Regions from separate parts of the Mesorhizobium sp. 1B3 genome, predicted to be linked through region 2. Evidence: predicted binding sites of a transcription regulator. Region 2 holds the regulator's gene; the other holds the start of a gene.
The links. Region 2 encodes PhoB, which activates phosphate uptake and scavenging genes when phosphate is short. Its sites were predicted from a motif close to TGTCATNNANCTGTCAT; they were not measured.
Positions count from the first base shown of each region.

Region 1: ACCO56_RS10680 (RNA degradosome polyphosphate kinase) is a predicted target of PhoB. The motif match lies at 4,864-4,880, and genes of this name have one in related genera.

Region 1 covers NZ_JBJHDO010000003.1:336,676-352,645, reverse strand. The annotation lists gene ACCO56_RS10705 (amino acid ABC transporter permease) at 1-915, shown strand, start outside; gene ACCO56_RS10700 (amino acid ABC transporter ATP-binding protein) at 952-1,755, shown strand; gene ACCO56_RS10695 (alkene reductase) at 2,141-3,256, shown strand; gene ACCO56_RS10690 (FAD-dependent monooxygenase) at 3,281-4,519, opposite strand; gene ACCO56_RS10685 (zinc-finger domain-containing protein) at 4,536-4,781, opposite strand; gene ACCO56_RS10680 (RNA degradosome polyphosphate kinase) at 4,956-7,163, shown strand; gene ppx (exopolyphosphatase) at 7,160-8,674, shown strand; gene rnd (ribonuclease D) at 8,683-9,840, opposite strand; gene ACCO56_RS10665 (MFS transporter) at 9,968-11,200, opposite strand; gene aspS (aspartate--tRNA ligase) at 11,481-13,271, shown strand; gene ACCO56_RS10655 (hypothetical protein) at 13,318-13,953, shown strand; gene ACCO56_RS10650 (hypothetical protein) at 13,999-15,207, opposite strand; gene parC (DNA topoisomerase IV subunit A) at 15,435-15,970, shown strand, end outside.
Region 2 covers NZ_JBJHDO010000024.1:18,813-34,782, reverse strand. The annotation lists gene ACCO56_RS32560 (ABC transporter substrate-binding protein) at 1-861, opposite strand, end outside; gene phoB (phosphate regulon transcriptional regulator PhoB) at 1,002-1,691, opposite strand; gene phoU (phosphate signaling complex protein PhoU) at 1,771-2,478, opposite strand; gene pstB (phosphate ABC transporter ATP-binding protein PstB) at 2,522-3,346, opposite strand; gene pstA (phosphate ABC transporter permease PstA) at 3,364-4,680, opposite strand; gene pstC (phosphate ABC transporter permease subunit PstC) at 4,677-6,143, opposite strand; gene ACCO56_RS32530 (PstS family phosphate ABC transporter substrate-binding protein) at 6,212-7,249, opposite strand; partial or broken gene ACCO56_RS32525 (response regulator) at 7,663-9,720, opposite strand; partial or broken gene ACCO56_RS32520 (PAS-domain containing protein) at 9,754-10,500, opposite strand; gene ACCO56_RS32515 (hypothetical protein) at 10,948-11,187, shown strand; gene ACCO56_RS32510 (hypothetical protein) at 11,441-11,647, shown strand; gene ACCO56_RS32505 (sulfurtransferase TusA family protein) at 11,673-11,993, opposite strand; gene ACCO56_RS32500 (molybdopterin molybdotransferase MoeA) at 12,105-13,361, opposite strand; gene fdhD (formate dehydrogenase accessory sulfurtransferase FdhD) at 13,523-14,416, shown strand; gene mobA (molybdenum cofactor guanylyltransferase MobA) at 14,406-15,035, shown strand; gene ACCO56_RS32485 (molybdopterin biosynthesis protein) at 15,276-15,970, opposite strand, start outside.

The DNA.
Region 1 (15,970 bases), on a different contig from region 2:
GGGGGGATCCAGCCGGACGGCTGGTCGGGCGCGTGCTGGCCCTTTGTGATGGCGAAGTTCGAGCAGTTCATGTTCGGCCGTTATCCGGTCGACGAACGCTGGCGCGTCATCCTCGTCGGCATTCTCTTCGTTGCCCTGCTGGTGCCGCTGCTCATCCCGCGTATTCCGTACAAGGGCTTGAACGCTATCCTATTCTTCGGCGTGTTTCCGGTCGTAGCCTTCATTCTGCTGGTGGGCGGCTGGTTCGGCCTGGCGCATGTCGAGACCGCGCTGTGGGGCGGACTGCTCGTCACGCTGGTCCTCTCCTATGTCGGCATATCGGTCTCGCTGCCGCTCGGCATAATCCTGGCGCTCGGCCGGCGATCCAAGTTGCCTGTGGTGAAGATGTTTTCGGTCGTCTTCATCGAGACGGTTCGCGGGGTGCCGCTGGTGACCGTCTTGTTCATGGCGAGCGTCATGCTGCCGCTTTTTCTGCCGCCGGGCACGACCTTCGACAAATTGATGCGGGCGCTGATCGGCGTGGCGCTGTTCGCTTCAGCCTATATGGCGGAAGTAATCCGCGGCGGGCTGCAGGCGATCCCCAAGGGCCAGTATGAGGGGGCGGACTCGCTCGGCCTGGGCTATTGGCAGAAGATGGGGCTGATCGTCCTGCCGCAGGCGCTGAAGCTGGTCATACCCGGCATCGTCAATACCTTCATCGGCCTGTTCAAGGATACCAGCCTGGTTTCGATCATCGGCATGTTCGATCTGCTCGGTATCGTTCGCCAGAGCTTCTCGGATACGGCGTGGGCTACGGCTCAGACACCGATGACAGGACTGGTCTTTGCCGGATTCGTGTTCTGGATCTTTTGCTTCGGCATGTCGCGTTACTCCATTTTCATGGAGCGCCGGCTCGATACGAGCTATCGTAGATGACGTAAAACAACAAAAAACATCCAAAGGGAACCAACGATGGCAACCGAGAACGCCGTAAGCGCGGACGAGATCAAGGTCGACCGATCGAAGATGCAGATCTCCGACACCGAGGTGGCGGTGGAGATCGCCGGCATGCACAAATGGTACGGGGAATTCCATGTTCTGAAGGACATCAACCTGACGGTGATGCGAGGCGAGCGCATCGTCATCTGCGGCCCATCGGGCTCGGGCAAGTCGACACTGATCCGCTGCATAAACCGGCTGGAGGAGCATCAGAAAGGCAAGATCGTCGTCGACGGAAAGGAACTGACCAACGACCTCAAGAAGATCGACGAGGTCCGTCGCGAGGTCGGCATGGTGTTCCAGCACTTCAACCTGTTCCCGCATCTGACGATCCTGGAGAACTGCACCCTGGCGCCGATTTGGGTCCGCAAGATACCGAAGAAGCAGGCGGAGGAGATCGCCATGCATTTCCTCACGCGGGTCAAGATACCCGAGCAGGCCAACAAATATCCCGGGCAATTGTCGGGCGGCCAGCAGCAGCGCGTTGCGATCGCCCGCTCCTTGTGCATGAACCCGCGCATCATGCTGTTCGACGAGCCGACATCGGCGCTCGATCCTGAGATGATCAAGGAGGTTCTGGAGACGATGGTGGGCTTGGCCGAGGAGGGCATGACCATGCTGTGCGTGACGCACGAGATGGGTTTCGCCCGCAAGGTCGCCAATCGGGTGATCTTCATGGATGCCGGCCAGATCGTCGAGCAGAACACGCCGGCCGAGTTCTTCGACCATCCCCGCCACGAGCGGACCAAGCTCTTCCTCAGCCAGATCCTGCACTGAGCCATTGCGCGGTTCCCTGGGATCAGCTAGCGCCGCACAAATGCAGCTGAACCCGAGGGATTGAACGGTGTGAGCTCCGAATGGACGTGCCACGTTCCGGGGTGCTCCAACGGTTCATTTGGCAAGCGAGCGTTCAGTAGAACCATCCAAGTCTGTCGACCTGCAACAAACGCCCAATTGGGAACGAGATGCGGGAGGTGTGTTTTCCGAGCCGTGACGAAGATGGAAAGGTTTGTCTCCCTTTTCGACGCAGGCTGAACTAGGAATGCTTTCGGGAACGGCTAGGCCCGAACGCGCATTCGAGATCTTGGCTTCGGTCGAAGCGATTTGCGGAGACGCCGGCAAGGCAAATAGCCGCGTTAATCCATGCATGAAAGGCATTCTCATGACGACTCTCTTTGATCCGCTGAAGGCCGGGGATCTCACGCTTGCGAATCGGATCGTCATGGCTCCATTGACACGCAATCGGTCGCCGAATGCAGTGCCGGGGGACATTTCCGTCACCTATTACCGGCAGCGCGCCACGGCCGGTCTCATCGTGACCGAAGCCACGGCTATCAGCCAGCAGGGACAAGGCTACGCCGATGTGCCTGGACTTTATACACCGGAGCAGCTTGCAGGCTGGAAACGCGTGACCGACGCGGTCCACCAAGCGGGCGGCAAGATCGTGGTGCAGCTCTGGCACGTCGGCCGCATCTCGCATACTTCGCTGCAACCCGGCGGTGGCAAACCTGTAGCCCCGTCGGCCATTCGCGCGAAATCCAAGACCTTTCTGATCAAGCCGGACGGCAGCGGCGAGTTCGCTGAGACATCCGAGCCACGAGCGCTCGATGCGGGCGAGATCCCGGGAATAGTCGATGACTACCGGCGGGCCGCCAAGGCAGCAGTCGAGGAGGCGGGATTCGACGGGGTCGAAATCCACGCTGCCAACGGCTATCTGATCGACCAGTTCCTGCGGTCGGGCAGCAACCACCGCACGGATAATTATGGCGGCTCGATCGAGAACCGGGCCCGCTTTCTCTTCGAGGTGGTGGACGCGGTCGCGGCCGCAGTCGGCGCTGGCCGCACCGGCATCAGGCTTTCACCGGTGACACCCGCCAACGATGCTTCAGATCCGCAACCGCAGCCTCTTTTCGATCACGTGGCCTCCGGCTTGGGCCGCCGTGGGTTGGCTTATTTCCATGTCGTCGAAGGGGCGACGGGCGGCGCAAGGGATTTCCAGCAAGGCGACAAGCCTTTTGATTACGCCGCGTTCAAGGCCGCCTATCGCAAGTCGGGGGGACACGGAGCTTGGCTGGTGAACAACGGTTACGACAAGGAACTGGCGGAAAAAGCCGTCGGGGAAGGCTACGCCGATCTGGTCGCGTTCGGAAAACTTTTTATTGCCAATCCCGATCTTGTCGGCCGGTTCAGGCACAATGTCGGGTTGAACGTACCTGACAAGGCTACGTTCTATGGCGGCGGCGCGAAAGGCTATATCGACTATCCGACCGCAGCTTGACGAGGCAGCGTCCGGGGAAACACCTCATGAAATGTGATGGGGCTGCGGGTCCCACGGTTCCTGCGCTGCATCGGCTACGCTCCAGCCATAGAGCCAGTCGAGGTCTGATGCGAGCCTTTCGGACGGGAGCACCTTGAGGACGAAATTCCGCGCCAGCGCGATCGGCCCCGATGCATGCCAGGTGAAGCGGTTGAACGCGCCGCGCCGGGCCACTTTCGCGACGCGCGGGCGGCGCAACGCCTCGTAGCGTTCCAGAGCCTTCGGCAGATCGTCGGGCATGGACGCCACGAGCTTGGCGAGCACTGCGGCATCCTCGATCGCCATCGCGGCGCCTTGCGCCGCGAAGGGTGTCATTGCATGAGCGGCGTCGCCGATCAGCGCGAGCCTGCCGCCGGATGTCCACGAGGCAGCGTCCGCAGTATGGAGGGGCCAAAGCGTCCATGGCCCGGCCTCATGCGGAAGGCGCGCGATCGCCGAAGCGGTTCCGCGCAGGTCGTCCGCCAATAGGCGAGGATCAGCCTTGGCCGGCGCGATGCCCTTCAAGGCGACGTTTCTCGTCAAGGCGACAAGATTGATCGATCGGCCACCCCGCATGGGATAGGCGATCAGATGCGCCGAAGAATGCATGAAGGCGGTAACGAGATTGGCGGCTGCAATTCGTGCGAAGGCTTCTCCCGCCGGGCTGCCCACCTGCAGCGTGGTGCGCCACGCAAGGTCGCCCGCAAAAGTGCTTGTGCCTCCGGTGAGCGCCCGGATCGACGACCACACGCCATCGGCGGCGACGAGAAGGTCGCCTCTCGCTCTCTCGCTCAGGCCGTTTCGCCGGATCGATACGGCCACCTCGCCGAGCTCGACCGCAATATGGTTCACCTCGGCATCGGTGACGAGGCGGATACGACCATGGCCAAGGACGTGGGAGAGCAGGGCGCTCTGCAGGTCGGCGCGGTGTGCGACGAGATAGGGCGCGCCCCAGCGTTCTCTGGCCTTGTCGAGCGGAACGCGAGCCGCCTCGGACAGGGTCCGCGCATCCCGCAGCACGACCGCCGCGGGCTCGACGGCGTCCGGCAAAAGCGTGTCGAGAACGCCGAGCGTGGCAAGGATGCGCGTGGCATTTGGCGACAGTTGAAGACCGGCGCCGGTTTCCTCAAGCCTCGGCGCGCGTTCATAAACTTCGACGTCGAAACCCTCGGCTGCGAAGGCGAGTGCCGCGGTGAGGCCGGCAATACCCGCTCCGGCAACGATGATGCGCCGGGAGCGTGTCATCGCGACGAAGACCGGATCAGGCGGCCCGGTCGAGATACAGGCAGCCGTCCGGACGCGTCTCGCTGGCTTTCAGGGCAGGGTTGTAGCGAAACAGGGTCGAGCAGTAGGGGCAGACCTTCTCCGCGTCGGCGCCCATGTCGAGAAAGACATGCGGGTGGTCGAATGGCGGATTGGCGCCCACGCACATGAATTCCTTGACGCCGATCTCGATGACGGCGTGCCCGGCATCGTTCTGGAAATGCGGTATGGAGCCACCGGCCATGTCAACCTCCGGGAATGATCGCGGAGCGCGATCGGAACTTTGCCGCCGGTTTGTATCATCTGAGCATTCAATGCAAGCCGTGTGAAATCAAACTGTCGCAAAAGGCTGCCAGGAGATAGATTGCGCGTAAATGCCGGCCGGATCGCGAAGTGCCGGCGAGGGGATCTGTAAGAGATGACCGAACTGAAGCCTGTCCAGACCGAATTCGTGACCGTCGCAGCCGCGCCGGGCGATCCGGAGGGCAATCCGGACCGTTTCGTCAATCGCGAATTCTCCTGGCTCCAGTTCAATCGTCGGGTGCTCGAACAGGCGCAGAACGCGAGCCATCCGCTCCTCGAGCGGGTGCGCTTCTTGTCGATCTCGGCCACCAATCTGGACGAATTCTTCATGGTGCGCGTAGCCGGCCTCGCCGGCCAGGTTCGCGAAGGCATCGCCATGAAAAGCCCGGATGGGCGCACACCCGAACAGCAGCTCGACAAGGTGCTGGAGGAAGTGGAGCGGCTGCAGGAGGACCAGCAGAAGATCCTCTCGAATCTGATGGAGTTGCTGAAGGCCGAAGGCATCGAGAGCGTTGCTGCGGACGCTCTGTCGCGCGACGACAGGGCCTGGCTGGAAGGTCACTTCCTTGAAGCCGTCTTTCCCGTGCTCACGCCCCTGTCCATCGATCCGGCGCATCCGTTCCCCTTCATCCCCAATCTCGGCTTCTCGATCGCGCTGCAATTGCGTCATCTCAAGAACGGAGAGGAGATGACGGCCCTGCTGCGCCTGCCGGTCGCGCTGAAACGCTTCATCCGCTTGCCCGATCGCAAGGACAGCGTGCGCTTCATCACCCTGGAAGAGACGGTCAATCTGTTCATCGGCAAGCTCTTCCCCGGTTACGAGGTCAAGGGATCCGGCACCTTCCGCATCATCCGCGATAGCGACATCGAGGTGGAGGAAGAAGCGGAAGATCTCGTGCGCCTTTTCGAGACGGCGCTGAAGCGGCGGCGCCGTGGTTCGGTGATCCGCATCGAGTTCGACAACGTCATGCCGGAGGTGCTGCGCGGTTTCGTGGCCGGCGAACTCGGCGTTTCGGCAGGACGCATCAGCGTGCTGACGGGACCCTTGGCGGTGAACCAGATTTCCGAGATCGTAGCGGTGGCTCGCGACGATCTGAAGTTCACCCCTTACAATCCCCGCTTTCCAGAGCGCATCCGCGAGCATGGCGGCGATTGCTTCGCCGCGATCCGGGAGAAGGACATAATCGTCCATCATCCCTACGAATCCTTCGATGTGGTCGTGCAGTTCCTGCGTCAGGCCGCCGCGGACCCGGATGTGGTGGCGATCAAGCAGACGCTTTATCGCACGTCGAACGACAGCCCGATCGTGCGTGCCCTCATCGACGCGGCCGAGGCGGGAAAGTCGGTAACCGCGCTGGTCGAACTCAAGGCGCGCTTCGACGAGGAAGCGAACATACGCTGGGCCCGCGATCTCGAACGCGCCGGCGTGCAGGTCGTGTTCGGCTTCATAGAACTGAAGACCCATGCGAAGATGTCGCTGGTGGTCCGGCGCGAGGACCAGCGCCTGCGCAACTACGTGCATCTGGGGACCGGCAACTACCACCCGATCACCGCCCGTATCTATACCGACCTTTCCTATTTCACCTCCGATCCCGCGATCGCCCGGGATGTCGCGCAGATCTTCAACTTCATCACCGGTTATGCCGAGCCGGCACAGGAAATGCGGCTTGCGATCTCTCCCTTCACGCTGAGAAGCCGTATCCTGGGGCATATCGCAGACGAGGCGAGACACGCGCGCGAAGGCCGTCCGGCCCGTATCTGGATGAAGATGAATGCGCTCGTCGATCCGATCGTCATCGACGCGCTCTACGAGGCCAGCAGTGCCGGCGTCGAAATCGACCTGGTGGTGCGGGGTATCTGTTGCCTCAGGCCCCAAGTGCCCGGCCTGTCGGAGAACATCCGCGTCAAATCCATCGTTGGCCGCTTTCTCGAGCACAGCCGTATCTACTGCTTCGGGAACGGCCATGGCCTGCCATCCGACGAGGCGATCGTCTACATCAGTTCGGCCGATATCATGCCGCGCAATCTCGACCGCCGGGTCGAGACGCTGGTGCCGATCACCAATCCGACCGTGCATGAGCAGGTGCTCGGGCAGATCATGCTCGGAAACGTGATGGACAATCAGCAAAGTTTCGAAGTATTGCCAGATGGAACCTCGCGCCGGGTCGTGCCGGACGAGGGCGAAGAACCGTTCAACGCGCAGGAATATTTCATGACGAATCCGAGCCTCTCCGGGCGAGGCGGCGCCCTGAAATCCCATGCCCCCAAGCGCATAGCGCAATTCAAGCGGCAGAAAAAAGCGCAAACAGCCGGTAAAGTATGATCGCAAATTCTCAGGGCCGACTTCAGGATCGTCGGCCGCTGTCCGTCATAGACATCGGGTCGAACTCGATTCGCCTGGTTATCTATGAAGGCATAGCCCGTTCGCCCACCATCCTGTTCAACGAGAAAATGTTGGCTGGCCTCGGTCGCGGCATCGTGACGACCGGCAAACTCGATCCCGAGGCCGTCAAGCGGGCCGTCGAGGAGTTCCGCCGCTTCCGCGCCCTGTCCGAACAGGCGGGCGCCGAACAGCTTTATGTCATCGCCACCGCCGCGGCGCGCGAAGCGCAGAACGGCATGGACTTCATCCATCGCGCCGAGGAGATCCTCGGCACCGAGATCCGGGTGCTCAGCGGTCGCGAGGAGGCATTCTATTCTGCGCTCGGCGTAATCTCCGGTTTTCACCCGGCCAGCGGCATCGCCGGGGACCTCGGCGGTGGCAGCCTCGAGCTGGTGGACATCGATGGAGAAGTCATAGGCGACGGCATCACCTTGCCTCTGGGCGGGCTGCGGCTCCAGGACATGTCGAAGAACTCGCCGGCAATGGCGAGCCGTATCGCCCGCAAGGAACTCACGAGAGCGAAGCTCCTGAAAGGGGGAGAGGGACGGCCATTCTATGCGGTCGGTGGAACGTGGCGAAACCTTGCACGCCTCCATATGAGCGCGATCGACTATCCGCTCGCCGTCATGCACCACTACGAGATGGACGTCGAGAAATCGGCGGACTTTCTGAAGCAGGTCGCACGCGGTGAAATCGAGAAGATGACGGGCATCGAACGTGTCTCGAAGAGCCGCCGCGCGCTGCTGCCCTATGGGGCGGCCGTGCTGCAGGAAATCATCGCCGCGCAGAAGCCCTCCAAGATCATCATATCGGCGCTCGGTGTGCGCGAAGGCTTCCTGTTCTCACTCCTGCCGCGCCAGGAGCAGTTGAAGGATCCGCTCATTTCCGCGTCCGAGGAACTGGCGGTGCTAAGAGCGAGGTCGGCGACCCATGCCCATGAATTGGCCGAGTGGACCGGCACGACATTCCAGGCTTTCGGCATCAGCGAAACCGAGGACGAGGCGCGCTACCGGCGCGCCGCATGCCTGCTTGCCGACATAGGCTGGCGTGCACATCCCGAATATCGTGGCACCCAGTCGCTCAACATCATCGCCCACGCCTCCTTCATCGGCGTCGATCATCCGGGCCGCGCCTTCATTGCGCTCGCCAATCTCTTCCGGCACGAAGGCGTGTTCGATGACGCCATTTCTCCGCAAATGCGGATGCTGGCCACGCCGCGTTACGTGGAGCGGGCGAGGCTGCTCGGTGCCGTGCTGCGCGTCGCCTATCTATTTTCGGCATCGATGCCTGGAGTCATCCCGACGCTGAAATGGCAAGAGCGTCCCGGAGGCGGACTGGCACTGGTGATTCCGAAGGCGCATGCCGGCCTGAACGGGGAGCGGCCCGCCGGACGGCTGGCGCAGCTCGCCAAGCTCACCGGGCGCAGCCTGGAACTGGTCGTCGGGGACTGAGCGACCCGTCAGGTGCTGGGTTCGAAGACTACGATCTTGCGCCGCTCGAAACGCAGCGCAAGCTCTCCGCGCACGAGCCTCAGCGCCTGCTCGCCGAACACCTCGCGCCGCCAGCCATGCAGGGCCCCCACGTCGGCCGCTTCGCCTTCGGCGGCGATCCGATCGATGTCGTCGCCGGATGCCAGCACCTTCGCCGCAACGCCCTCTTTCTCGGCGATCAGGCGCAGCAGCACCTTGAGCAGCTCGGCTGCCGCGCTCGACCCTTCGGGGACCTGCTGCGGCCTTGGCAGCTTGGGCATCTGCTCTTTCGGGATTTCCAGCGCCGCGTTGACGATCGCGAGCAGCGATGCCGCGGTCGACGAGCGTTCCCAGCCTTTCGGCGTGGTGCGCAGCCGGGCAAGCGCGGCCGCGTCGCGGGGCTGCTGCTGAGCGATCTCGTAGATCGCATCGTCCTTCAACACCCGGCCGCGCGGCACGTTGCGCTCCCGCGCCTCGCGTTCACGCCAGGCTGCCACGGCCTGTACGATGGCGAGCTCCTGGGGCTTTCGCAGCCGCATCTTGAGACGTTTCCAGGCGTCCTCGGGATGCGGATCGTAAGTCTCGCGGGCGGTGAGGATCTCCATCTCCTCGTTGAGCCAATGGGCACGGCCTTCGCGCTCCAGCTCTGCCTTGAGATACGCGTAGACGTCGATCAGATGCGTCACGTCGGCGAGCGCATAGGAGAGCTGCTTCTCGGACAGCGGCCGGTGGCGCCAATCGGTGAAGCGTGAGGATTTGTCGATATGGGCACCGGTGATCTTCTGGACGAGCTGGTCGTAGGAGACACTGTCGCCGAAGCCGCAGACCATTGCGGCGACCTGCGTGTCGAAGACTGGATGCGGGATCAGCCCGCCAAGATGGAAGATGATCTCGATATCCTGGCGCGCCGCGTGGAACACCTTGGTGACGGCTTCGTTGGCCATCAGTTGGAAGAATGGCTTCAGGTCGAGCGCCGGTGATAGGGGGTCGACGAGGGCGGTCACGCCGGGGGCGGCCATCTGGATCAGGCACAGCTCCGGCCAGAACGTCGTTTCGCGGATGAATTCGGTATCGACGGTGACGAAGTCCGCGTTTGCGAGTTCGGCAACGACGCTTTCGAGTTCTTTCTGTGTTGTTATCAATTCCATGAAAATCTTTGGCGAAATGGTATCCTGTCTCCATTTCAGCACAGATCGCCGTCGTCAAGCCAGCCAGGACCAAGAAATAGCCGAAGCCTGTGGAATCCGCCTGACGGCGGCTCGGGCGTTCGCCCCCTCAGCCCTTCTTGTCGCCGTCACCGTTGCGTCGGGCCAGGCGAGCGAAAACGGTCGAGGTGCGCAGCAGCGCAATGAAACGCCCGCGCCGGCTCGCCGGCGGGCGTGCACCCATCCTGTAGAAGATGATGACGATGAAGACGGCGTAGACGAAAGCGCTGAAGATGAAGAGCCAGGAGGGGCCGAACTGCTCCATGATTTCGGCTGCGACGAACGGGCCGCCGATCGCACCGACGGAATAAAAGAGCATCAGTGCTGCATTGACCAGCACGAACTCTCCTTTGTCCGCGCGGTCGTTCGCATGCGCCGCTGATAGTGAATAGAGCGGCATGGCGAACGAACCGAATATGAAGACCAAGGCGAAATTGGTGACGACGTTGCTCCCTGCCAGGAACGCCAGGGCGAGCGCCGCCATCATTGCGCAGGCCGTCGTCACGAGCAGCACCTTGCGCCGGTCCCACCGGTCGGACAGATAACCCAGCGGATACTGGATGATGGCGCCGCCGATGATTCCGACGCTCACAAAGGTGACAACGTCGGCTACCGACATGCCGATCTGTTCGGCATAGACCGGGCTCAATGTGCGGAAGGCGCTGTTGGTGACACCAACTGCGATGCATCCGATCGCGGCTAGGGGAGAAATGCGCCAGGCCCTTGCGAGATCGAGCTTCACATCGTCTGGCGGTTTCGGATTGGTGCGGTCTCCGAGTGAAACCGGCACGAGCGACAGCGTGATCATGATCGACATGATCGCGAAAATGGTGAAGCCGCCAGCGCCGAAGACGGGAATCAGGAATTGGCAGCCCGTCACCGAGCCGATGTCGATGATGCGGTAGACGGCGAGCAACCGGGCGCGACCGTCATTGGATGCGCCCGAGTTCAGCCAGCTCTCCATGATCGTGAACAGCCCGGCGAAGCAGAAGCCGGTGGCGAAACGGATCGCCGACCACATCATCGGATCGATGACGAGCACGAGCATCAGGGTTCCCGCCGAGGCGATCGCCGCCAGGGCGGAAAAGGAGCGGACATGGCCGACGGCCTTCATGATACGCGTGATCGCCAGGCAACCGAGCAGGAAACCGGCGAAATAGGTCGTTCCCATGAAGCCGATGACGCCCGGCGAAAAGCCTTCCTGTGCCCCGCGCAGCGCGATCAGCGTGCCTTGGAGCCCATTGCCGCCGAGCAGGAAGCCTGCAGCGACCAGAAGCGGAATCAGCGGGCGAATGGTGGACATTCGGGTGCGGCCTGAACGCGGTTGATTCGTCTATAGTCCGATGGGCTTGCCGACGCGATGCGCCAGTGGGCTATGATCATGGTCCAATTGTGTTTTCAGTCCCAAAGTCGGACAGATGGTTCCTTCGCGGCCCGCCCGACAGCCGCGGGATCGAGGCCGGGATCAGGCGACCGCAACCGTCGGTCGCCTTGACAAACCGCACCTCCCATGCGCTTTTCGCGCGAATTTTCGGACAGGGCGCATGCCCTGCCGCGGCAACTTCTCGAACCGGAATCTGGCCATGCACCGCTACCGCAGCCACACCTGCGCCGAACTGAATAAATCCGACGTCGGCAAACCTGTCCGTCTATCGGGCTGGGTCCATCGCGTCCGCGACCATGGCGGCCTGCTGTTCATCGACCTGCGCGACCATTACGGCCTGACGCAGATCGTCGCCGATCCGGATTCGCCATGCTTCAAGACGGCGGAGACGGTCCGCGGCGAATGGGTGATCCGTATCGACGGAGAGGTCAAGGCGCGCACGCCCGAAACGGTCAACACCAATCTCGCTACCGGCGAGATCGAGGTCTTCGCCCGCGACATGGAGGTGCTGTCGGCCGCCAAGGAATTGCCGCTGCCGGTCTTCGGCGAACCGGATTATCCCGAAGATATCCGCCTCAAATATCGCTTTCTCGACCTGCGGCGCGAAACGCTCCACAGGAACATCGTGGCTCGCACGAAGATCATCGCCGAGATGCGCCGACGCATGATCGATGCCGGCTTCACCGAATATTCGACGCCGATCCTCACGGCGTCGTCTCCGGAAGGCGCTCGCGATTTCCTCGTGCCCTCGCGCATCCACCCCGGCAACTTCTACGCCTTGCCGCAGGCGCCGCAGATCTACAAGCAGTTGATCATGGTGTCGGGTTTCGATCGCTACTTCCAGATCGCTCCTTGCTTCCGCGACGAGGATCCCCGCGCCGACCGCCTGCCCGGCGAGTTCTATCAGCTCGATCTCGAAATGAGCTTCGTCGAGCAGGAGGACGTGCTCCAGACGATGGAGCCCGTCATGCGCGGCGTTTTCGAGACTTTCGCCGAGGGCAAGCCGGTCACCGGCGAATTTCCGCGTATCCCTTACGACATCGCTATGCGCAAATATGGTTCCGACAAGCCAGACCTGCGCAACCCGATCGTGATGGAGGAGGTATCCGAACACTTCCGTGGCTCCGGCTTCAAGGTCTTTGCCAACATCCTGGCGAACGATCCGAAGGCCGAGGTCTGGGCCATTCCCGCGCGCACGGGCGGCTCGCGCGCTTTCTGCGACCGCATGAACAGTTGGGCGCAGGGCGAAGGCCAACCCGGTCTGGGCTACATCTTCTGGCGCAAGGAGGGCGAGAAGCTCGAGGGCGCCGGGCCGATCGCCAAGAACATCGGAGAGGAGCGCACCGAAGCGATCCGCACGCAACTCGGCCTGTCCGATGGCGACGCGGCCTTCTTCGTCGCGGGGGATCCGAAGAAGTTCGTTGCTTTCGCGGGTGCCGCGCGCACTCGGGCCGGCGAGGAGCTGAACCTCGTCGATCGCGACCGCTTCGAACTCTGTTGGATCGTCGACTTCCCGTTCTTCGAGTGGAACGAAGACGAGAAGAAGATCGATTTCGGCCACAACCCGTTCTCGATGCCGCAAGGTGGAATCTCGGCGCTCGAAAGCCAGAATCCGCTGTCGATCAAGGCGTTCCAGTACGACCTGGTCTGCAACGGCTTCGAAATCTCGTCCGGCGGGATCCGCAACCATCTGCCGGAGACGATGGTCAAGGCCTTCGAGATCGTTGGCCTTTCGCGCGAGACGGTCGAGGAACGCTTCGGCGGCCTGTACAGGGCGTTCCAGTATGGTGCTCCGCCCCATGGCGGCATGGCGGCGGGCATCGATCGTGTCGTCATGCTCCTCGTCGGCGCCAAGAACCTGCGCGAAGTGACGATGTTCCCGATGAACCAGCAGGCCTACGACCTGCTGATGAGCGCACCGGCAGCCGCGACCCCGCAGCAATTGCGCGAGCTCAACCTGCGGGTCGTGGCACCCAAGAAGGAAGACTGAGCGATGGCGGCGCGGCGCTCGGCTTTCCGGAAATAGGAGAACCAACATGCGCTGCAATCCTCGCGTTCTGGTCACCGGCTTCTCCGCCTTTCCCGGAGCGCCGGTGAACCCCACTGAGCGGTTGATTGCCGAGTTGGCGGCAAGGGACTCTCAGCTTCAGGAGGCTGGCGCGCTGAGTTTCGCCGTGCTCGATGTCGATTACGCCAAGCTTCCGGTCATGCTCGGTGAATTCGCCAAAGTCGAGCAGCCAGATATCGCCATCCATTTCGGCCTGAGCGCCGAGGCGCATGGCTTCACGCTGGAACGGTGCGCTCGCAATATCCGTGGGCCGAAGCCGGACAATATCGGCCATGTGCCGGTCGAGGGCAGGATCTGCGCTGGTCCCGACATTCTGGCATCGACCTTGCCGCTCGAGCGGCTGCATGCCGCCCTTGTCCGTCATGGCCTGCCGGTCTCCTGGTCGGACGATGCCGGCGGGTATCTCTGCAACTATCTCTTCTATCTGTCCCGTTCCGAGGCGATGGCTGAATTCGCGCCCGAAATGTCGGGGTTCATTCATGTGCCGCCGCTTGTCGAGGATAGCCGGGCGGATGCCTCGGCAATGCCGCTGGAGGCTCTCGTCGAAGGGGCAGAGCTCATCATTCGTGTCTGTGCGGCGAGCTGGAACGAACGAAGCGCGTAAGGAACCGCCCGGTCGATGCCGGGCGTTGAAGAAAATCCTGTCGTGCTACTCCGCTTCGCCGTCGTCGAGCGCGGGCTCATTGGCGGTTAGGGAGACGCCGAGCATCTTGATGAGATCCTTCGGCGATTGCGACATGGCTCCAGCCGCGATCGCGGCGAAAGGAACCGGATTCGTCGGCCGGGCGGAGATTTCGATGCTCTTCGGAGCATCAAGATAGGTATTCACCGCGGCCGTCGTTTGCGTCGTAAGCTCGGCGTTGTCGAGTTGGGCCATCAGGAATGGGAGAAGGCCCTTGGCCTGATTGACCACGTCGCCGGGCTTCACCTTCTGCTGGCCGGCGAGATAATCGATCACCTTGCCCGTCAGGGAATCGTCGTCAAAGCGAATGCGCGCCGAGTGAAAGGTGAGTTGCTGCATCAGCCCGAGCATGGCGAGGCTCTGCGCGCTGTTGTCGGCATTCTCGGGAGCCGCGGCCATCGTCTTTTGCAGTTCCTGCAGCGATTTGATGAAATCCGGTGTATAGCCCCCGAAATCGAAGGTCAGGCCCAGCGTTCCGGCCTTTTCGATGGAGACGTCGTATTGCTCGATGGCCAGCCGCCCGTCGCCTGGCTGCCAGTAGCCAGCGAGGTCGAACCTGCCGTTGACGGTCTGGAGATCGAGCGCTTCGATGAGCTTCCTGGAATTTGCGTCTTCGACGAGCGACAGATCGGCGGAGAACTTGTCGGCTGCGCCCGAAAAGGTCATCGGTCGGCCATCCACGGGCGCGTCGACCTCGAAATGCAGGCGATCCATTACGAATGCCTGCTTGCCGCCGACCCTCACGCTCACGTTCTGCACGGCCGCCGTGTCGTACATCAAAAGACCCGCCACCGGGTCGCTGGCGTCTTCCGAGGGGAACCTCAGATTGGTGAATCCGATACCGGTGGCCTCTACCGTCATGTCTTCCTGGGTTGTCGAATAGTTCGGCAGAGTGACGCTGCCGATGACAAGGCTCCCGGCCTCTTCCTTGATGTCGGCGAGGGTGATGTCGCCGAGCGCGATCTCCCCCGGTTCCGGAGCGATGGAAACCGTGGCGCCCTCGACGACCATCCTGGCGGCATCGCCGCTGATCCTGTCGAAGGTCAACGTCGTTCCTTGTCGCGATAGCGCGGATTTCAAGCGCTCGCCGACGGCAGCGGCGTCTTGGCTGAACGCGGACGAAAGCGGCACGACCAGCAGCAGGCTGGCAAGGGCAGCAGTACGACGAAAGGACATGGAGGTTTTCCTGAGAGGCAATGAAATCTTGTGGTCTTCCCTGTCGGGACAAAACCCGACCGGAAAATGACATTCCAGTGCAACTGCGCAAAAAAGCGGCCCAAAGGCAATCCCGGTCTCCGACGCTCCGTGCCGGAGGGTTAATGCATCGATCGAAATCCGTGGCCCAGCGCGTCAAATTCGCCGGGGGTCTTGCTGCGAATCGCCATCGCGGATAGTCGAAAACCATGGGAAAAGGAACAGTTCCGCCGGATTCCGGCGATGGTGATCACATTGAACCGGTCGACCTGAGAAAAGCGCTTGAAGAGCGCTATCTCGCATATGCGTTGTCGACCATCATGCACAGAGCCTTGCCCGACGTTCGGGACGGCCTGAAACCGGTCCATCGCCGGATCATGCACGCCATGCGGCTTCTGCGGCTCAATCCCGACCAGGGTTTTGCCAAATGCGCGCGCATCGTCGGCGAGGTGATGGGTAAGTTCCACCCTCACGGCGACCAGTCCATCTACGATGCGCTGGTGCGCTTGGCGCAGGATTTCGCCGTGCGCTACCCGCTGGTCGACGGCCAGGGCAATTTCGGCAACATCGACGGCGACAACGCCGCCGCCATGCGCTACACCGAGGCGCGCATGACGGAAGTGGCGACGGCGCTGCTCGAGGGCATCACCGAAGACGCCGTCGACTATCGGCCAACCTACAACGAAGAAGACGAAGAGCCGGTCGTCCTGCCCGGCGCCTTCCCGAACCTGCTCGCCAACGGCTC
Region 2 (15,970 bases):
GGTCACATAATCCAGCCCCTCCTTCTTGGTCTCGGAGGAATCCGGTTGCAGCTCGGCCACCATCACCGGTCCCGAGGCGAAGACGGTGTTGTCGACCGAAGCGCCGGCGATACGCAGGAAGTCGAAGGTCACCGCGCCGTGGGTCTGGTAGATCTGCCCCTTGAAGCCGCGCTCGCGCAGCGCAAGCTGAGGCAGCGCCGCGCCGGTGCCGGAGGCGCCGACGAAGACGGCGTCGGGCTGGGCGGCGACCAGCTTCAGAACCTGACCGGAAACGGACGTATCGGGCCGGGCATAGCGTTCCTCGGCGATGAGGTTCAGCCCATAGTCCTTGCCCATCGCCTTGAACTGGTTGACCCAGAGATCACCGTAGGAATCGGAGAAGCCGATATAGCCGACATTCTTCACCCCATCCTTCTGCATCCTGGCGAAGAGGGTGCGGGCGATGAGATCGGCGGCCTGCGGCAACACGAACGTCCATTTGGCGCCGGCGACATTGGGCGGCACCGGCGAGCAGGCGAGGTGCGGCGTGCCGGTTTCGGTCGCCACGCTGGAGACAGCGATGGATGCCGGAGTGAGCGCCGAGCCGATGATGACGTCGACCTTGTCGTCATTGGCGAAGCGCCTTGCATTGGTGGTCGCGACCGACGGGTCACCCGCGTCATCGAGCACGATGACGTTGAGTTTTTCGCCGTCGATTTCACTGGGCCACAGCTCGACGGAGTTCTTGAGCGGAATGCCGAGCGCCGCTCCCGGTCCGGTCGACGAGACGGTGACGCCGATCGTGACGTCGGCGCTGGCCGCCCCGGCCAGCAAGGGAAGCAAGAAGGTGGCGGCAGCCGCCGCGCGAATGAATCTTTTCATGCCAGTCCTCCCGATTGAGCGGATGGCGGCAGCCGCCCCCGCGCCAATTGTTATATTGTATAAGTATTATTCGGGAGTCAACGAGCCTCGCGAAGCGAGGTCGGATGAGGGGTTTTCGAGCGCCGGACAAGAAGGATCGTCTACGCCTCGTTGATGGCGTAGCCGGCGCCGCGGATGGTGCGGATGACGTCGGGCGCGCGCGGCGTGTTCACTGCCTTGCGCAACCGCCCGACATGGACGTCCACGGTGCGCTCGTCGATGTAGATCGTCTCGCCCCAGACATTGTCGAGAAGCTGGCTGCGCGAGAAGACGCGGCCGGGATGCTGCATCATGAATTCCAGCAGCCGGAACTCGGTCGGGCCGAGCTTGATCTCGCTTTTCTTGCGGTAGACGCGGTGCGACTCGCGGTCGAGCACGATGTCGCCCACCTTGAGCACGGTCGACAGCACTTCGGGCTTGGCCCGGCGCAGCAGCGCCCGCACCCGCGCGATGAATTCAGGCGTCGAGAAGGGCTTGACCAGATAGTCGTCGGCGCCGGTGGAGAGGCCGCGCACGCGGTCGCTTTCCTCGCCGCGCGCCGTCAGCATGATGATCGGCAGCCGCTCGGTCTCCGGCCGCATCCTGAGCCGACGGCAGAGCTCGATGCCGGAGACGGCCGGCACCATCCAATCGAGTACCAGGAGGTCGGGCACGTTTTCCTGAAGGCGAAGCTCGGCTTCGTCGCCGCGCGTGACGACCTCCACCTGATAACCCTCGGCTTCGAGATTGTAGCGCAGGAGAACGCAAAGCGGCTCCTCGTCCTCGACGACCATGATCTTGGGTGCAATCATCCGTCCTTGGCCTCCGTGGGCTAAGCAGGTTTCGAAAAAGTGGCCGACGTTTTTCCGACAGAAACCTGCTTGGAAGGGATTATTCGGCGAGCGCGATCTGCGATGTCTCGTCGAGCTTGGGGCGCTGCACCGGCAATTGCTCACCCGTCATCACATAATAGGCGTTCTCGGCGATATTGGTGACGTGATCGCCGATCCGCTCCAGATTCTTCGCGCAGAAGAGCAGATGCGTGCAGGCCGTGATGTTGCGCGGATCCTCCATCATGTAGGTGAGGAGTTCGCGGAAAATGGCCGTGTACTGGATGTCGATCTTCTCGTCGTCGGCGCGCAGCTTCACCAGCGCCTGCGTGTCGCGCGCCACATAGTGCTCGACCACGGCGTTGACCTGGACGAGCACCAGCGCCGACATCGCCTCGATGGAATGCGACAGCCCGCGCGGCATGACGCTCTGGCCGACCGCACCGACCCGCTTGGCGATGTTCTTGGCGAGATCGCCGACCCGTTCGAGATCGGCAGCCATGCGGATGGCGCCGACCACGGCCCTCAGATCCTGCGCCATGGGCTGGCGCTTGGCGATGATGGTGATGGCACGCTCGTCGAGCTCGCGCTGCTTGGCGTCCATCACCGCATCGTCGGAAATGACGCGCTGGGCGAGCGCGGTGTCGGAAGCGAGCAGTGCCTTGATCGAACCTTTCACCATCGCGCCGCCGAGATCGCCCATGTCGCGGATCAGCCGGTCGATGTGGCCGAGTTCCTCGTCGAATGACCTGACCGTATGTTGGGCCATGTTTACGTCCTCGTAAGTGTGTCCGCCGCAACCCGTCGCCGGCTCAGCCGAAGCGGCCGGTGATGTAGTCCTGGGTGCGCTTGTCGTCGGGGTTGGTGAACATCTTGTCGGTCGCCCCCTCCTCGACGAGATAGCCGAGATGGAACATGGCCGTGCGCTGCGAGACGCGCGCCGCCTGCTGCATGGAGTGGGTGACGATGACGATCGTGTAGTTCTCGCGCAGTTCGTCGATCAATTCCTCCACCTTGGCCGTGGCGATCGGATCGAGTGCCGAGCACGGCTCGTCCATCAGGATCACCTCGGGCGAGACCGCGATGGCGCGGGCGATGCAGAGCCGCTGCTGCTGGCCGCCGGAAAGGCCTGTGCCCGGCTCGGCGAGGCGATCCTTCACCTCGTTCCAGATCGCTGCCCGCTGCAGGCTGCGCTCCACGATCTCGTCGAGTTCGGCCTTGTTCTTGGCGAGCCCATGGATACGCGGGCCGTAAGCGACATTCTCGTAGATCGACTTCGGGAAAGGGTTGGGCTTCTGGAACACCATGCCCACCCGGGCGCGCAACTCGACCACGTCGATCTTCGGGTCGTAGATGTCCTCGCCGTCGAGCGTGATCGTGCCGCCCACCTTGGCGCTGTCGATCGTATCGTTCATGCGGTTCAGGCAGCGCAGGAAGGTCGACTTGCCGCAACCGGAGGGCCCGATGAGAGCCGTCACCTGGTTCTCGCGCACGTCGAGATCGACGTCGAACAGGGCCTGCTTGTCGCCGTAATGGACCGTGACCTTGTCGCCGCGGATCTTGATCGCTTCGTTCGGCGTCCCGGCCATCTTGTTCCTCACTGCTTCTTCGAGCTTGTTTTCCGTCATCACATTCATGGGGACATGGCTCCTTTTTACCAGCGCCGTTCGAAGCGGCGCCGCAGCACGATCGCCGTGATGTTCATCGCCATCAGGAAGATGAGAAGGATGATGATGGCTCCCGACATGCGCTCCACGAAAGCGCGCTCGGCTTCGTTGGCCCACATGTAGATCTGCACCGGCAGCGCCGTCGCCGGGTCGAGCGGCGTGGAGGGATAATCGGCCACGAAAGCGACCATGCCGATAAGGAGCAGAGGCGCGGTCTCGCCGAGGGCGCGGGCGAGCCCGATGATCGTGCCGGTCAATATGCCCGGTGCGGCGAGCGGCAGGACATGGTGGAAGACCATCTGCGTCTTCGAAGCGCCCAGGCCGAGCGCGGCCGAGCGGATCGACGGCGGCACGGCGGCGAGCGCGGCGCGCGTCGCGATGATGATGGTGGGCAGCGTCATCAGCGTCAGCACCATGCCGCCGACCAGCGCGGCCGACCGCGGCAGGCCGAGGAAGTTGATGAAGACGGCGAGGCCGAGCAGGCCGAAGACGATAGACGGCACCGCTGCCAGATTGTTGATATTGACCTCGATGATATCGGTGAGCCGGCTCTTCTTGGCGAATTCCTCAAGATAGATGGAGGCCGCGACACCGATGGGCAAGGCCAGCAAGAGCACGATCACCATCATGTAGAAGGAGCCGATGATGGCGACGCCCATGCCCGAGGTTTCCGGCCGGCTCGACGCGCCATAGGTGAAAAGGCCGGTGTTGAAGCGTCCGGTTATGCTGCCTTCGGCCTTGAGCTGGTTCATCCAGGCGATCTGCTGGTCAGACACCTTGCGGTTCGTTTCTGCGACGTCGAGATCGATCTGGCCCTTGAAGGCGGAGTCGATGTTCGCCCCGGCCAGTACCCAGACGTTTCGGGTCGTGCCGATGATCGAGGGATCGGCCATGACCATGTCGCGCAGCTGAGTGCGTACGCCGTCGGACAGAAAGCCCTTCAGCTTGCCCACCGCTGCCCTGTCGTCCGGATCGATGCCGAGCTTGGCGGCGAGCGCATCGCGGGCAAGGTTCGGATAGTTCGCCCTGATCAGCACGTTCGGGTCACTGTCGCGCTTGCCCTGTGGATCGATGGTCTTCTCGCTGAAGGTGATCGGCAGGTTGACCGAGGTCTGCCAGAAGGCGGTGTAGCCTTTCGACACGATCGAAGAGAGCATGATCGCCAGGAACAGGAGGCCGACCGAGATCGCCAGCACCCCATAGATCCGGAAGCGGCGTTCCGCGGCATAGCGGCGCTTGAGGCCGATGTCGCGGCGCGGCTTGGCGGTCGCCCCGGCGAATGTATCGAGCGGTATGTCGGTCATTCGTACTGCTCCCGGTATTTCCGCACGATGTAAAGCGCGACGATGTTCATGACGAGCGTGATCGCGAAGAGCGTGATGCCCAGCGCGAAGGCGACCAGCGTCTGCGGGCTGTTGAATTCGAGATCGCCCGTCAACTGGTTCACGATCTTGACCGTGATGGTGGTCATCGCCTCGAAAGGATTGAGCGTGAGATTGGCGGCAACGCCCGCGGCGAGCACCACGATCATGGTCTCACCGATAGCGCGCGAGGCGGTCAGCAGCACCGCGCCGACGATGCCCGGCAGCGCCGCCGGCAGGATGACACGCTTGATCGTCTCCGACTGGGTCGCGCCGAGGCCGAGCGAGCCATCGCGCATGGCGCGCGGCACGGCCGTGATGATGTCGTCGGAAAGCGAAGAGACCACCGGGATCAGCATGATGCCCATGACGAAGCCGGCGGTGAAGATGCTCTGGGCCTGGATGAAGGGCGAGCCGCCGGTCAGCGCCGCGCTCAGGTCGCGCAGGAAGGGCCCAAGCGTCACCAGCGCGAAGATACCGTAGACGATCGTCGGGATGCCGGCGAGCAGTTCGAGAGCCGGCTTGACCACGGAGCGGACGCGGCGCGAAGCGTATTCCGACATGTAGACGGCCGACATCAGCCCGATCGGCACGGCCACCAATAGCGCCACCAGCGCGATGTAGAGCGTGCCGGCGAGCAGCGGGATCAGGCCGAACTGGCCTTCGGTATTGCCGGCGCCGGCGGCTGCGAAGCGCGGATCCCAGACGGTGCCGAAAAAGAAGTTCGTCACGGACACGCGGCTGAAGAAATGCAGCGTCTCGAACAGCATCGACAACACGATGCCGACCGTCGTGAGGATGGCGATCATCGAGGAGCCGAGCAGCGCTCCGAGCACGACGCGCTCGACCTTGTTGCGGGCGCGGCCGCGCGGCTCGATCTGGCGGATGCCGAACGCGGCGCCCGCGATGGCGAGCAGGAAGCCGAGGCCAGCGCCGATCAGGCTGAGCCGGTCGCTCGTGCGGTTCGCCTCGACGGCGATCGGGATCATGTAGTCCTGGGTGTCGGGAGCGAGCGCAATGCCTTTGGCCGAAAGCAGCGGCTGCAGCTCGCCGAAGGTGCTCGGCAGCTTGGAAAGCGTCTCGCCGTCGAGCCTTCGCAGGCCATTGGCGAGGCTCCTGACCATGCCGAGCTCGAGAGACTGGTTGGCGATGGGGCTCTCGGCGGTGTGCTCGGGCAGCAGGCCCTCGACATGGGTCCGCATATAGACCGACGAGCCGATGCTCCACAGCACCAGGAAAATGACGGCGGGCACGGTGGCGAGCAGGAATGCCCACCAGCCGTGATAGTGGATGCGCGAATGCTGCTTCACGCCGGAACCGGCCTGGGACACGGCGCGCTGCCGTCCGACGACGAAGGCGACGATGCCGATGAGGGCGACGATGGCAAAGGCGTAGATCAGCGGCATCCATTACCCCTGAAAGGATCGGAAAGGAAAATGCGGCGCGGACATGATGTCCGCGCCGCAGGCCAAACTTACATGGTCTTTCCGGCGGTGAAGGCGTCGCGCTGTTCCTGACGCTCGGCGTCCGGAGCGGCGACCAGGCCATAGTCGGCGAGCGGGCTGTCCGGGCCGATCATCTGGTCGTCGAGGAAGAACTCGACATACTCCTTGAGACCGGGAACGACCCCGAGATGCGCCTTCTTGACGTAGAAGAAGAGCGGACGCGACACCGGATATTCGCCGGAAGAGATCGTCTCGGTGGACGGCGTGACGCCGCCGACGGTCGCCACCTTCAGCTTGTCGGCATTGTTCTCGTAGAAGGACAGGCCGAACACGCCGACGCCGGTCTTGTTGCTGTCGATGCGGGCGAGCGTCTCGGTGTAGTCGCCGTCGATGTCGACGGCCTTGCCGTCCTTGCGCACCGCCTTGCAAGCGGCCTCGGCCGCCTTCTCGTCGAGGCCCGAAGCCTTGGCCGCTTCGATACCGCCCGATTCCTCGCAGCCGGCGATCAGCAGCTTCTCTTCGAAGACTTCGCGGGTGCCGTGCTTCTCGCCGGGGATATAGGCGGCGATGTCCCAGTCGGGCAGGTTCGGATTGACCTGGTTCCACTTGGTGTTCGGGTTGTCCACGAGCTTCCCGTCGACCGCGACCTTGGCGGCCAGCGCCTTGTAGATGTCGGCCGGGGTCAGCGCCCAGTCCGGACCCTTGATATCGGTGGCGAAGACGATGCCGTCATAGCCGATCTTGACTTCCTGGATGTCCTTCACGCCGGCGGAGACGCAGGACTTCACCTCGTCTTCCTTGATCTTGCGCGAGGAGTTGGCGATGTCGATGGTGTTGTCGCCGACGCCCTTGCAGAATTCCTTGATGCCGGCGCCGCTGCCGCCGGATTCGACCACCGGGGTCTTGAAGTCGGTGAAGGTCTCGCCGAAGGTCTCGGCGACGATCTTGGCATAGGGCAGCACGGTCGACGAGCCTGCGATCTGCACCTGGTCACGCGCGGCGGCGTAACCGGCGGACGCGGCGAGCGCGAAAGCCGCGGCCGACGCCGTGAGGAGGAATTTGTTCATCTGGCCTACTCCTGTCCGGAATTTGTTGCCGACGCCTGACTTCAGCGTCCGGCCATGGCCAATAAGGGCGTTATGTAACAGTTCGATGACAGTTTTATGTCGCCCCGGTAAAGCTTCGCGGGGAAGCTTTCAAGGACTGGGTGATGGTTTCGCTTAAGTCGTTGAGAATGTAGAATATCGGACAGATAGCCGATTAAGAAAGTCCGCTCTCTTTGAAATTGCATCAGTCGCGGCTGGCCCCACCCCCCTCTGTCCTGCCGGACATCTCCCCCTCAAGGGGGGAGATTGGCAGCTTTGGTCTCGGCGCCTCTTCCGCAACGTCGAGGATTGGCGAAACCAGGCGGGGCAGCCAATCTCCCCCCTTGAGGGGGAGATGTCCGGCAGGACAGAGGGGGGTGCCTCGCGCCGACGCCCTACCCTGCCTTGCGCTCGCCCTTGCCTCCCGTCCACCGCTCGACCTTTTCGAGCAGCGCGCGGGGGCTGATCGGCTTGGGCAGATAGTCGTCCATGCCGGCGTCCAGGCAGCGCTCTCGGTCGCCCTTCAGCGCATGGGCCGTGACGCCGATGATCGGCACGTGCCCGCCCGAGACCGCCTCGGCTTCGCGGATAGCAGCCGTCGCCTGGAGCCCGTTCATCTCGGGCATCGACACATCCATCAGGATCATGCGCGGTCCGAACTCGCGCCACGCTTCGACGGCGCGGCGGCCGTTGTCGACGATCTCGAAGCCCAAGCCGGTATCGACGAGGATCTGGGTGAAGACGAGCTGGTTCACCTCGTTGTCCTCGGCCACCAGTATGTCGAGCCGACCGCTCGGCGTCGCGGCCTGCGTCTCGCCTGGCGTAGCTGGAGCGATGGAGGCTGCAGTTGCCTGCGCCGCCAGCCGCACGGGAATGGCCGGGGCGGCGCCGGCGCGGCGCTTCTGGATCACTGAGACCAGCGTCTCCAGGAGGATTGAGGCGCGAGCGGGCTTGATGAGATGCGCGTCGATGCCGAGACCGCGATAGGCGGCCAGCGACTGGTCGACCGATGTCAGCATGACGATCGGGGTGGCGGCAATCGATGGCGTCTCCCGGATCAGACGGGCGGCCTCCCCACCCGTCATGCCGGGCATCTGATAGTCAAGGATCACGCAGTCGACGGCGAGGCCGAACCGCGCCGCTGCCGCGAGTACTTTCAATCCTTCGGATCCGCTCTCGGCCGCGCAGGCGTCGAAGCCCCAGGAGGCCATCTGCTCGGAAAGGATCGCCCGGTTCACCTGATTGTCGTCGATGATGAGCACACGGGCACCGCTGACGTCGATCGGCGTCACACTCGCCTTTGCCGGCTTTCCGGCGTTAGGCAAGGCGAGGGTGAACCAGAAGGTGGAACCTTCTCCGAGCCTGCTCTCGACTCCGATCTTCCCGTCCATCAGCGCGACCAGGCGGGACGTGATGGCGAGCCCCAGGCCGGTCCCCTCGTGGCGGCGCGTCGAGGAGCCGTCGACCTGGCTGAATTTCTCGAAGACGAGCTGCAGCTTGTCTTCTGGGATGCCGATGCCGGTATCGGTGACGCGGATCTTGAGGCGCGTCGCGTCCGCCTCGCGCTCCCCGGTCACCTCGACCAGCACGTGACCGGCCTCGGTGAACTTCACGGCATTGCCGACGAGGTTGGTGATGATCTGCCGGATGCGGCCCACATCGCCGACATAAAGCCCGTGGAGCTTCGGCTCTACCCGCACGATGAGCTCCAGATCCTTCTCCTTGGCGCGCGCGGAGACGAGCGTGGCGACGTCCTCCACAGCCTCGGCGAGGTTGAAGGGCGCGGGATCCAGCACGAGCTGGCCGGCGTCGATCTTGGAGAAGTCGAGAATGTCGTTGATGATGGTGAGCAGCGCGTTGCCCGACTTCACGATGATGTCGGTGAAGGTCTTCTGCTTGGGGTCGAGATCGGATTTGGCCAGCAGCTCGGCCATGCCGAGCACGCCGTTCATCGGCGTGCGGATCTCATGGCTCATATTGGCGAGGAACTCGGATTTGGCGCGGTCGGCGAGCACGGCCCGGCTCTGCGCGTCGCGCAGCTCCTGCTCGCGGCGCTTGAGCTCGGTGATGTTGGTGGTGGAGCCGATGAGATATGGTGAGCCGTCCGACGCCACCATGGCGCTCTTTCGGGCGATCTGCCAGCGGATCGATCCGTCGGCCTCGGTGACCGTCTCCTCGATCTCCCGGGCCTCGCCGGTGGCGAGCACGGCGCGATCGCCTTCCATGAAGGCCTCGCCGTCGAAACCGAAGATCTCGGCATCGGTGCGGCCGATCGCCTGCTCCCTGGTGAAACCGGTGAGATCGCACCAGCTCTTGTTGACATAGGCGAGGCGAAGGTCCGGCCGCTTGGCGTAGATCGACACCGGAACGTTGTCGATGAGGCTCTGGTAAAGTTCGTTGGCGCGCAGGCTGTCCTGCAGGCGGCCTTCGCGTTCCTTCATCTCGGTGATGTCGTAATAGCAGACCAGCCGCTTGCCTTGGGAAAGCGCGGTCACCGAATAGATCATGGTGCGGCCGTCGGCTCTGGCGAATTCTCGCGGCGCGACGTCGCCGGCCCTGATCTCGCCGAGACGCGAGGCGACATAGTCCTCCCAGCGTTCGTCGTCGATGTCGTAGATGCCGTTGTGCCGGTTGATGTCCATCAGCGCCCGGAACGGCCTGCCGACGCCGACATCGTCCGGCGTGACCTTCCAGAGATCGTAGAAGGCCCTGTTTATGATGCTCGCCGTCATGTCCTTGTCGAGCAGCACGATCGCCATCGTCATGGCATCGAGCGTGCGCTGGAGATCGGCAAGCAGCGTGTCGCCGCCGGGCTCGTTTCCCTTGAGGGCCGCGACATCCGTAGCGATGGCGACGGTGCCGCCGTCCCGGGTCCGCGTCTCGCGCCAGACGACGCATCGTCCGTCGGCGAAGCGTGCCGTGGCCCGGGAGCGGTCGCTGCCCTGCCGCCGCGCCAGCGCCGCTTTCAGCCACTCGGCCTGGGACATGTTCTTGATATCCCAGATGCCGCGACGAAGCCCCGCCTGAACGAGATCGCGATAGCGAGTGCCGGGCCGGATGACATCCTCTAGCCCCGGATGCATTTCCACCATCGCCTGGTTGAAAAGCACGAGCCGATCGTCCGGGTCGTAGTAGCAGAAGGCGTCCTGCAGCCCGTCGAGCGCGTCGGCGAGCAATGCCGCGAGGCCGCCAGCGCCTGCGACCGGTTCCGTCTCGCCATGTCCTCCCGGCATGAGGGGTGGTTCTTCACCCGCCATACCTCGCCCATCCCGCAATGCCATCGGCAGAGCCCCCTCGGTCGAGCCAAGTCTGGAGCGGACTGTGCCCGAGAAGCCTTAACGATGGGCTAACCATCGCGGCGTCGCGGAGAGCAGCCGGCTAAATCTCACGTGCCGGCTCTCACGGGGAAAAACCGGCCGGGACGTGCCCGACCGGTTGCCCCCATGGGAACGGACTGACGGTTGGGGAGGGACAGCCCGTCCTATCGTATCAGGGACGAAGCCACGCTGGAGCGCTGCGAGTGTTTCGCCCTGGGTCCCATGCCGGTGGGACGACGCCACAATGACGGGAAACCGTGATGGTGCCGTGACGGCACCGTGAAAGGCCGGCCACCTGCGCCGGCGGGCGGGAACGGCCGAACCGTTTGCACGTTGAAGAGGATGCAAGCGGAAAATACCTCTGTGAAAACTATTCGCGAGACCATTCGGCGCGGTGCTCCCCGGACAGGAGACGAAGCCCGCCAGCTGATGGCCGTGGTGCGCGAGTGTTTTCCCGCCGCGCCGGCGGAATGGGAGGGGCGCCTTTCCACCGCGCTCACCGAAATCCTCATCGGCGCGGTGCTTCACCAGCCAACCTATGAAGCGCGCGCCCAGGCGATGGGAGCGCTCGACGCGATGGAGCGCGACCTCAGAAAAACGTGATCCAAGAACTTCAACGAGCAGCGCGCGGCCGATCGGACACGCAGGGGCGCTCTATGGCCTTGAATCCGTTGAATTGGGCCGAGGCCCGCATTCGTTAACGATCGAATCGAGTTTCCGGCCAAAACCGGTGGCCCAATCGGAATGCCCAAGTTTGCGCTGGTCAGCCGGAACGATTTGCGTATGATCCGTTGCGGGGACGTAAGGCGTTCGCGTTTCGGAGGTGCCCTCCATGGCATGTCTGGCGGAGAAATCCTTGATTGTGTCCGACGAGAGCGAGACCGTCTCTTCGGTGCTCTCCGGTTACCAGGCTGGCGACATCGTCTCCACCGCCGCGCTTCTCAGGGACATCAGACAGCGCCTTCCCGGCAGCCGCATGACGGACGAGGATCTCGTCGGGCTGATCCTGCAAGGATTGTCCGGCAAGGCTCTCGGATTGAGCTTCGACCACCGCACCGGCTAGACCGTCGAAAGTTGGGCCGCAACGCCTACACGGGTGCAGCCTGGATCTTCTCGATCAAGAACACGATGCCGTCTCCGCTCCGCTCCGTGGCCTTGAGGCGATCGCCCATCTCGTTGAGCAGATTAGGTATATCGATGATCGCCATTGGATCGGTGCAGTGAACTTCGAGCCGCTCACCCGGTTTCATGCCCTTAAGCGCCTTGCGGGTCTTCAGCGCGGGCAAAGGACATTTCAATCCGGTCAGGTCGAGCTTTGTGATCGTCATGATGCCGTGCACGATGCCGGACCGGTACCGGATCGTCAATCGACACGAAGCGCCGCCGAGGCCGGCTGCTATCGGATTCACACTTTCCTGCACGGTTGCCTGGCGGCCAATCTTTTGCAGATAAACGTCGCGCGTGCGCCAGAGGGGGACCTGCCAAGCAATGGGGAAGGACTTTTTCAAATGTGTGGAGCCTCAGAGAAGGCTTGCATAGGCGAGGAACGGGACGGTATGGCCTGGCTCGACGCGTGTCGTTTTCTCCCCAAGCTCGACGAGACCATCCGTCTCCACCAGGGATGACAGCAGGCCCGCGCCCTCGCGTGGGAATTTGACGACTTCGTATGAGCCGTTTTCGTGCCGGCGCAGGCTCGCCCGTACATATTCTCTCCGCCCCTCCTTCTTCTTGTACGAGAAGGCCGCGCGCACGAATGCGGGAACGAGGGGCTGCTGTCGCGCCCCCGCGAGTGCGAGGATCGCGGTGCGCGCGATATGGGCAAAGGTCACGAAGCTGGCCACCGGATTCCCGGGAAGTCCGATGAAAGCCGTTCCCCCGATAACCCCCATGGCGACCGGCCGGCCGGGCTTTATGGCCACACGCCAGAACACGAGCTTCCCCACGCTCTCGACGGCGCTCTTGACGTAGTCGGCCTCTCCGGTCGAGACCCCTCCCGAGGCCAGTATCAAATCATGTTTCGGGGCGACTTCGCTCAATGCATCCGCGATGCGCCTGCTGTCGTCGGTCAGAACACCGAGGTCGGTGATCTCGCAGCCCAGCCTCGTAAGCATGGCCATCAGCATGAAACGGTTCGAATCGAAAAGCTGCGCGGCTCCGCGAACGCTTCCGGGCGCGACGATCTCGTCTCCGGTCGAGAAGATCGCGACGCGTATCTTCCGCCGCACCTCGATTTGCGTCATGCCGAGAGCCGCGGCCAGCGCGATATCCTGCGGGCGCATGGCTTGGCCCGCTTGCAGGCCCACCTTCCCCACCGGGATATCTTCGCCCGCCGGCCGAACATTGGCGCCCCTTTTCAGCCCGGGCGGAAGAACCACCCTGCCGGCATCGTCGAGGCGCACGTCTTCCTGCATATACACCGTATCGGCCCCATCGGGCATGGGCGCGCCGGTAAAGATGCGCGCCGCCTGTCCAGGCGCCACGGACAGGCCCCTCGCCATCCCGGCCTGGATCCTGCCTGCCACGGGAAAAACCTTCTCGACCGTTTGCGGCAGGTCTTCACCGTGCACTGCATAACCGTCGACAGCCGAGTTGGTAAACGGCGGCAGCGGCAGCGGCGCCACGATATCCCTCGCCAGAATACGGCCGTCGGCGCCTAGCAGCGGGACCAGCTCGCTCTCCGTGACAGCGTCGAGCCGCGATGCGATGATCGCCGTGGTTTCGTCGACCGTCTGCATGGGACCGCCGAACGCGAAGCAGTCATCCGAAAGCTGTGCCATTCACTCTTCAGTCTCTGCGACCTTTACCGAACCAGAGGCCGGCGCCACCTCAACCGCGGCTGGCTTGCGTTATTGTCGACCAGCCTTTTTGAACAGTCTATAGGTTAGAGGTCAAGCTCGCGCCGCCATGCGGCGGCCCGGGACGCTGAGTTGGGGTCGACATGCAACTGATGAAAAACCGACCAAATCCAGACATCATCCTGCCGAATCCGGCGGATCCGCGGTTGACGGAACTCGTCGGCGGCCTGGATCATACCGGCGCGGCAGTCGAGGTGCGCGTGCCGGTCGAACGTCCGCTGACGCTTTATCTGAATGCTCAAGAGATCGTCACCATGATGACGATCAGCGACTATCCCGAATACCTGGCGCTTGGCTATCTGCTCAACCAGAACATGCTCAAATCCGACGACGTCGTGACCGAGGTCGAGCACGATGACGACCTCCAGGTCGTGATCGTACGCACCGAGCGCAATACGAACTACGAACAGAAGCTCAGAAAACGGACGCAGACTTCAGGCTGCGCGCAGGGAACGGCTTTCGGCGATCTCCTCGAAGCGCTGGAGAATACTGCCCTGCCCGCCGCCGAATTGCGCACGTCCTGGCTCTACCAGATGACCCGCACGATCAACACCACACCCTCGCTCTATCTCGAAGCCGGTGCCATCCATGGCTGCGTGCTCTGCAAGGAAGGGACGCCAATCTGCTACATGGAGGATGTCGGCCGCCACAACGCCGTCGACAAGATCGCCGGCTGGATGTACCGGCACGACGTCGATGCCGCCGACAAGATCCTCTACACGACCGGCAGGCTGACGTCGGAAATGACGATCAAGACGGTCCGCATGGGCATTCCTATCCTCGTCTCGCGCTCGGGCTTCACCGCTTGGGGTGTCGATTTGGCACGTCAGGCGGGTCTGACGCTGGTCGGCCGCGCACGCGGCAAGAGGTTCGCCGTTCTATCCGGGGAGGAGCGGATCGTCTTCGACCAGGACCTCGCCCATGTCGAGGAGGAGGCGCCGCGCCACAGACGCAAGGGCGCTGACAATGCCGACTGAACAGACGCCCACGCTCGGGGTCGTTCTCGCCGGTGGATTGGCGCGTCGCATGGGTGGAGGCGACAAGCCGATGCGCCGGATCGCCGGGCGCACGATCCTCGACCATGTGATCGAGCGGATTGGCCCGCAATGCGACGGCCTTCTTCTGAACGCCAATGGCGACCCCTCTCGTTTCGCCGGCTTCGGTCTGCCAGTCGTCGCCGATACGGTCGAAGACTATCCAGGTCCGCTAGCCGGCGTGCTGGCCGGCCTCGACTGGGCGGCCATGAACCGACCCGATACCCGATGGATCGTCACCACCGCCGGCGATTGCCCCTTCCTGCCGCGCAACCTCGTCGCACGCTTGCAGCAGGCGCGTATGGCCGAGGATGCGGATCTGGCGGTAGTGGCGTCCGGCGACCAGACCCATCCGGTCGTCGGGCTCTGGAAAGTCGCGCTAAGGGATGAACTGCGTCATGCGCTGGTGGTCGAGGATATCCGCAAGATCGACCGCTGGACCGCGCGCTACCGGGTCGCGACCGTGTCCTGGCCGGCCGAGCCGGTGGATCCGTTCTTCAACGCCAACACGATCGAAGACCTCGAACAGGCCGAGCGCCTCGCCGCGCTTGTTGCCGATTAATACCAATAAGATTGACCGTTCGGGCAGGCCCCTCATCTGCCTGCCGGCATCTTCTCCCCGTGAAGGTGTTTGGACTGGGGAGAAGACCGCTTGTCATCTCCGCTTTTGCCAATCGCCACCGTTGGCGACTGCGAAACCCAAGCGGCCGTCGTCTCTCTCCCCGCGAATTTGCGGGGAGAGATGTCCGGCAGGACAGTGAGGGGCAACTCGCGACCGGTCAAATATCTAACGCCCATGGTATTAGACAGCCCGGCTGAAGCCCGCCTGCCCCAGCGCCGCGTTGATTTCGGGCAACCGCAAGGCGTCCATGAATGCCTGCACCGCGGGCCTCTCCTTGCGCATCGAGACGAGCGTGAAATCATAGTGCTCTTCAGCCAGCGGTATGAAACCCAGCCCTGCGGCTCGCGCGACGGGCGCGATGGTGACACCCCAGTCGGCGCGCTTCTGCATCACGGCCGCGGCCACCGCATTGTGCGAGCGTGGCTGATTCCAATAGCCGTCCGGGCGCGCCGAGCCGAGCAGTTGGTCGATCAAGATGCGGGTGCCGGAACCCTGGTTGCGGTTCACCATCATGCATTCAGGATCGGCAAGTGCGGCGCCCAGGGCCTCCTGCGGGTCGCGCGCCTCGAAGCGCTCGTCGCCCGCGCGGAACACGAGCCCCTGCATGCGCCGCCAGCCCGGCACCAGTTCGAGCCCGTCGCCAAGGAACGGCGCGTTATAGCTCAGCGTCTTCGGGTCGAAGAGGTGGATCGGCGCGATATCGCATTCGCCGCGCTGCGCGGCGGACAGGCCGCCCAGGCTGCCGACCGCGAGGGTGCGTACCGACAATCCGGCGCGGAAGAGTGCGCCCACCACAAGATCGAGCCCCGTGCAGTGGCTGCCGATGATGACGAGGTCGGGAACGCGGACCTGCGGTGTGAACAGCGTTACGGGCA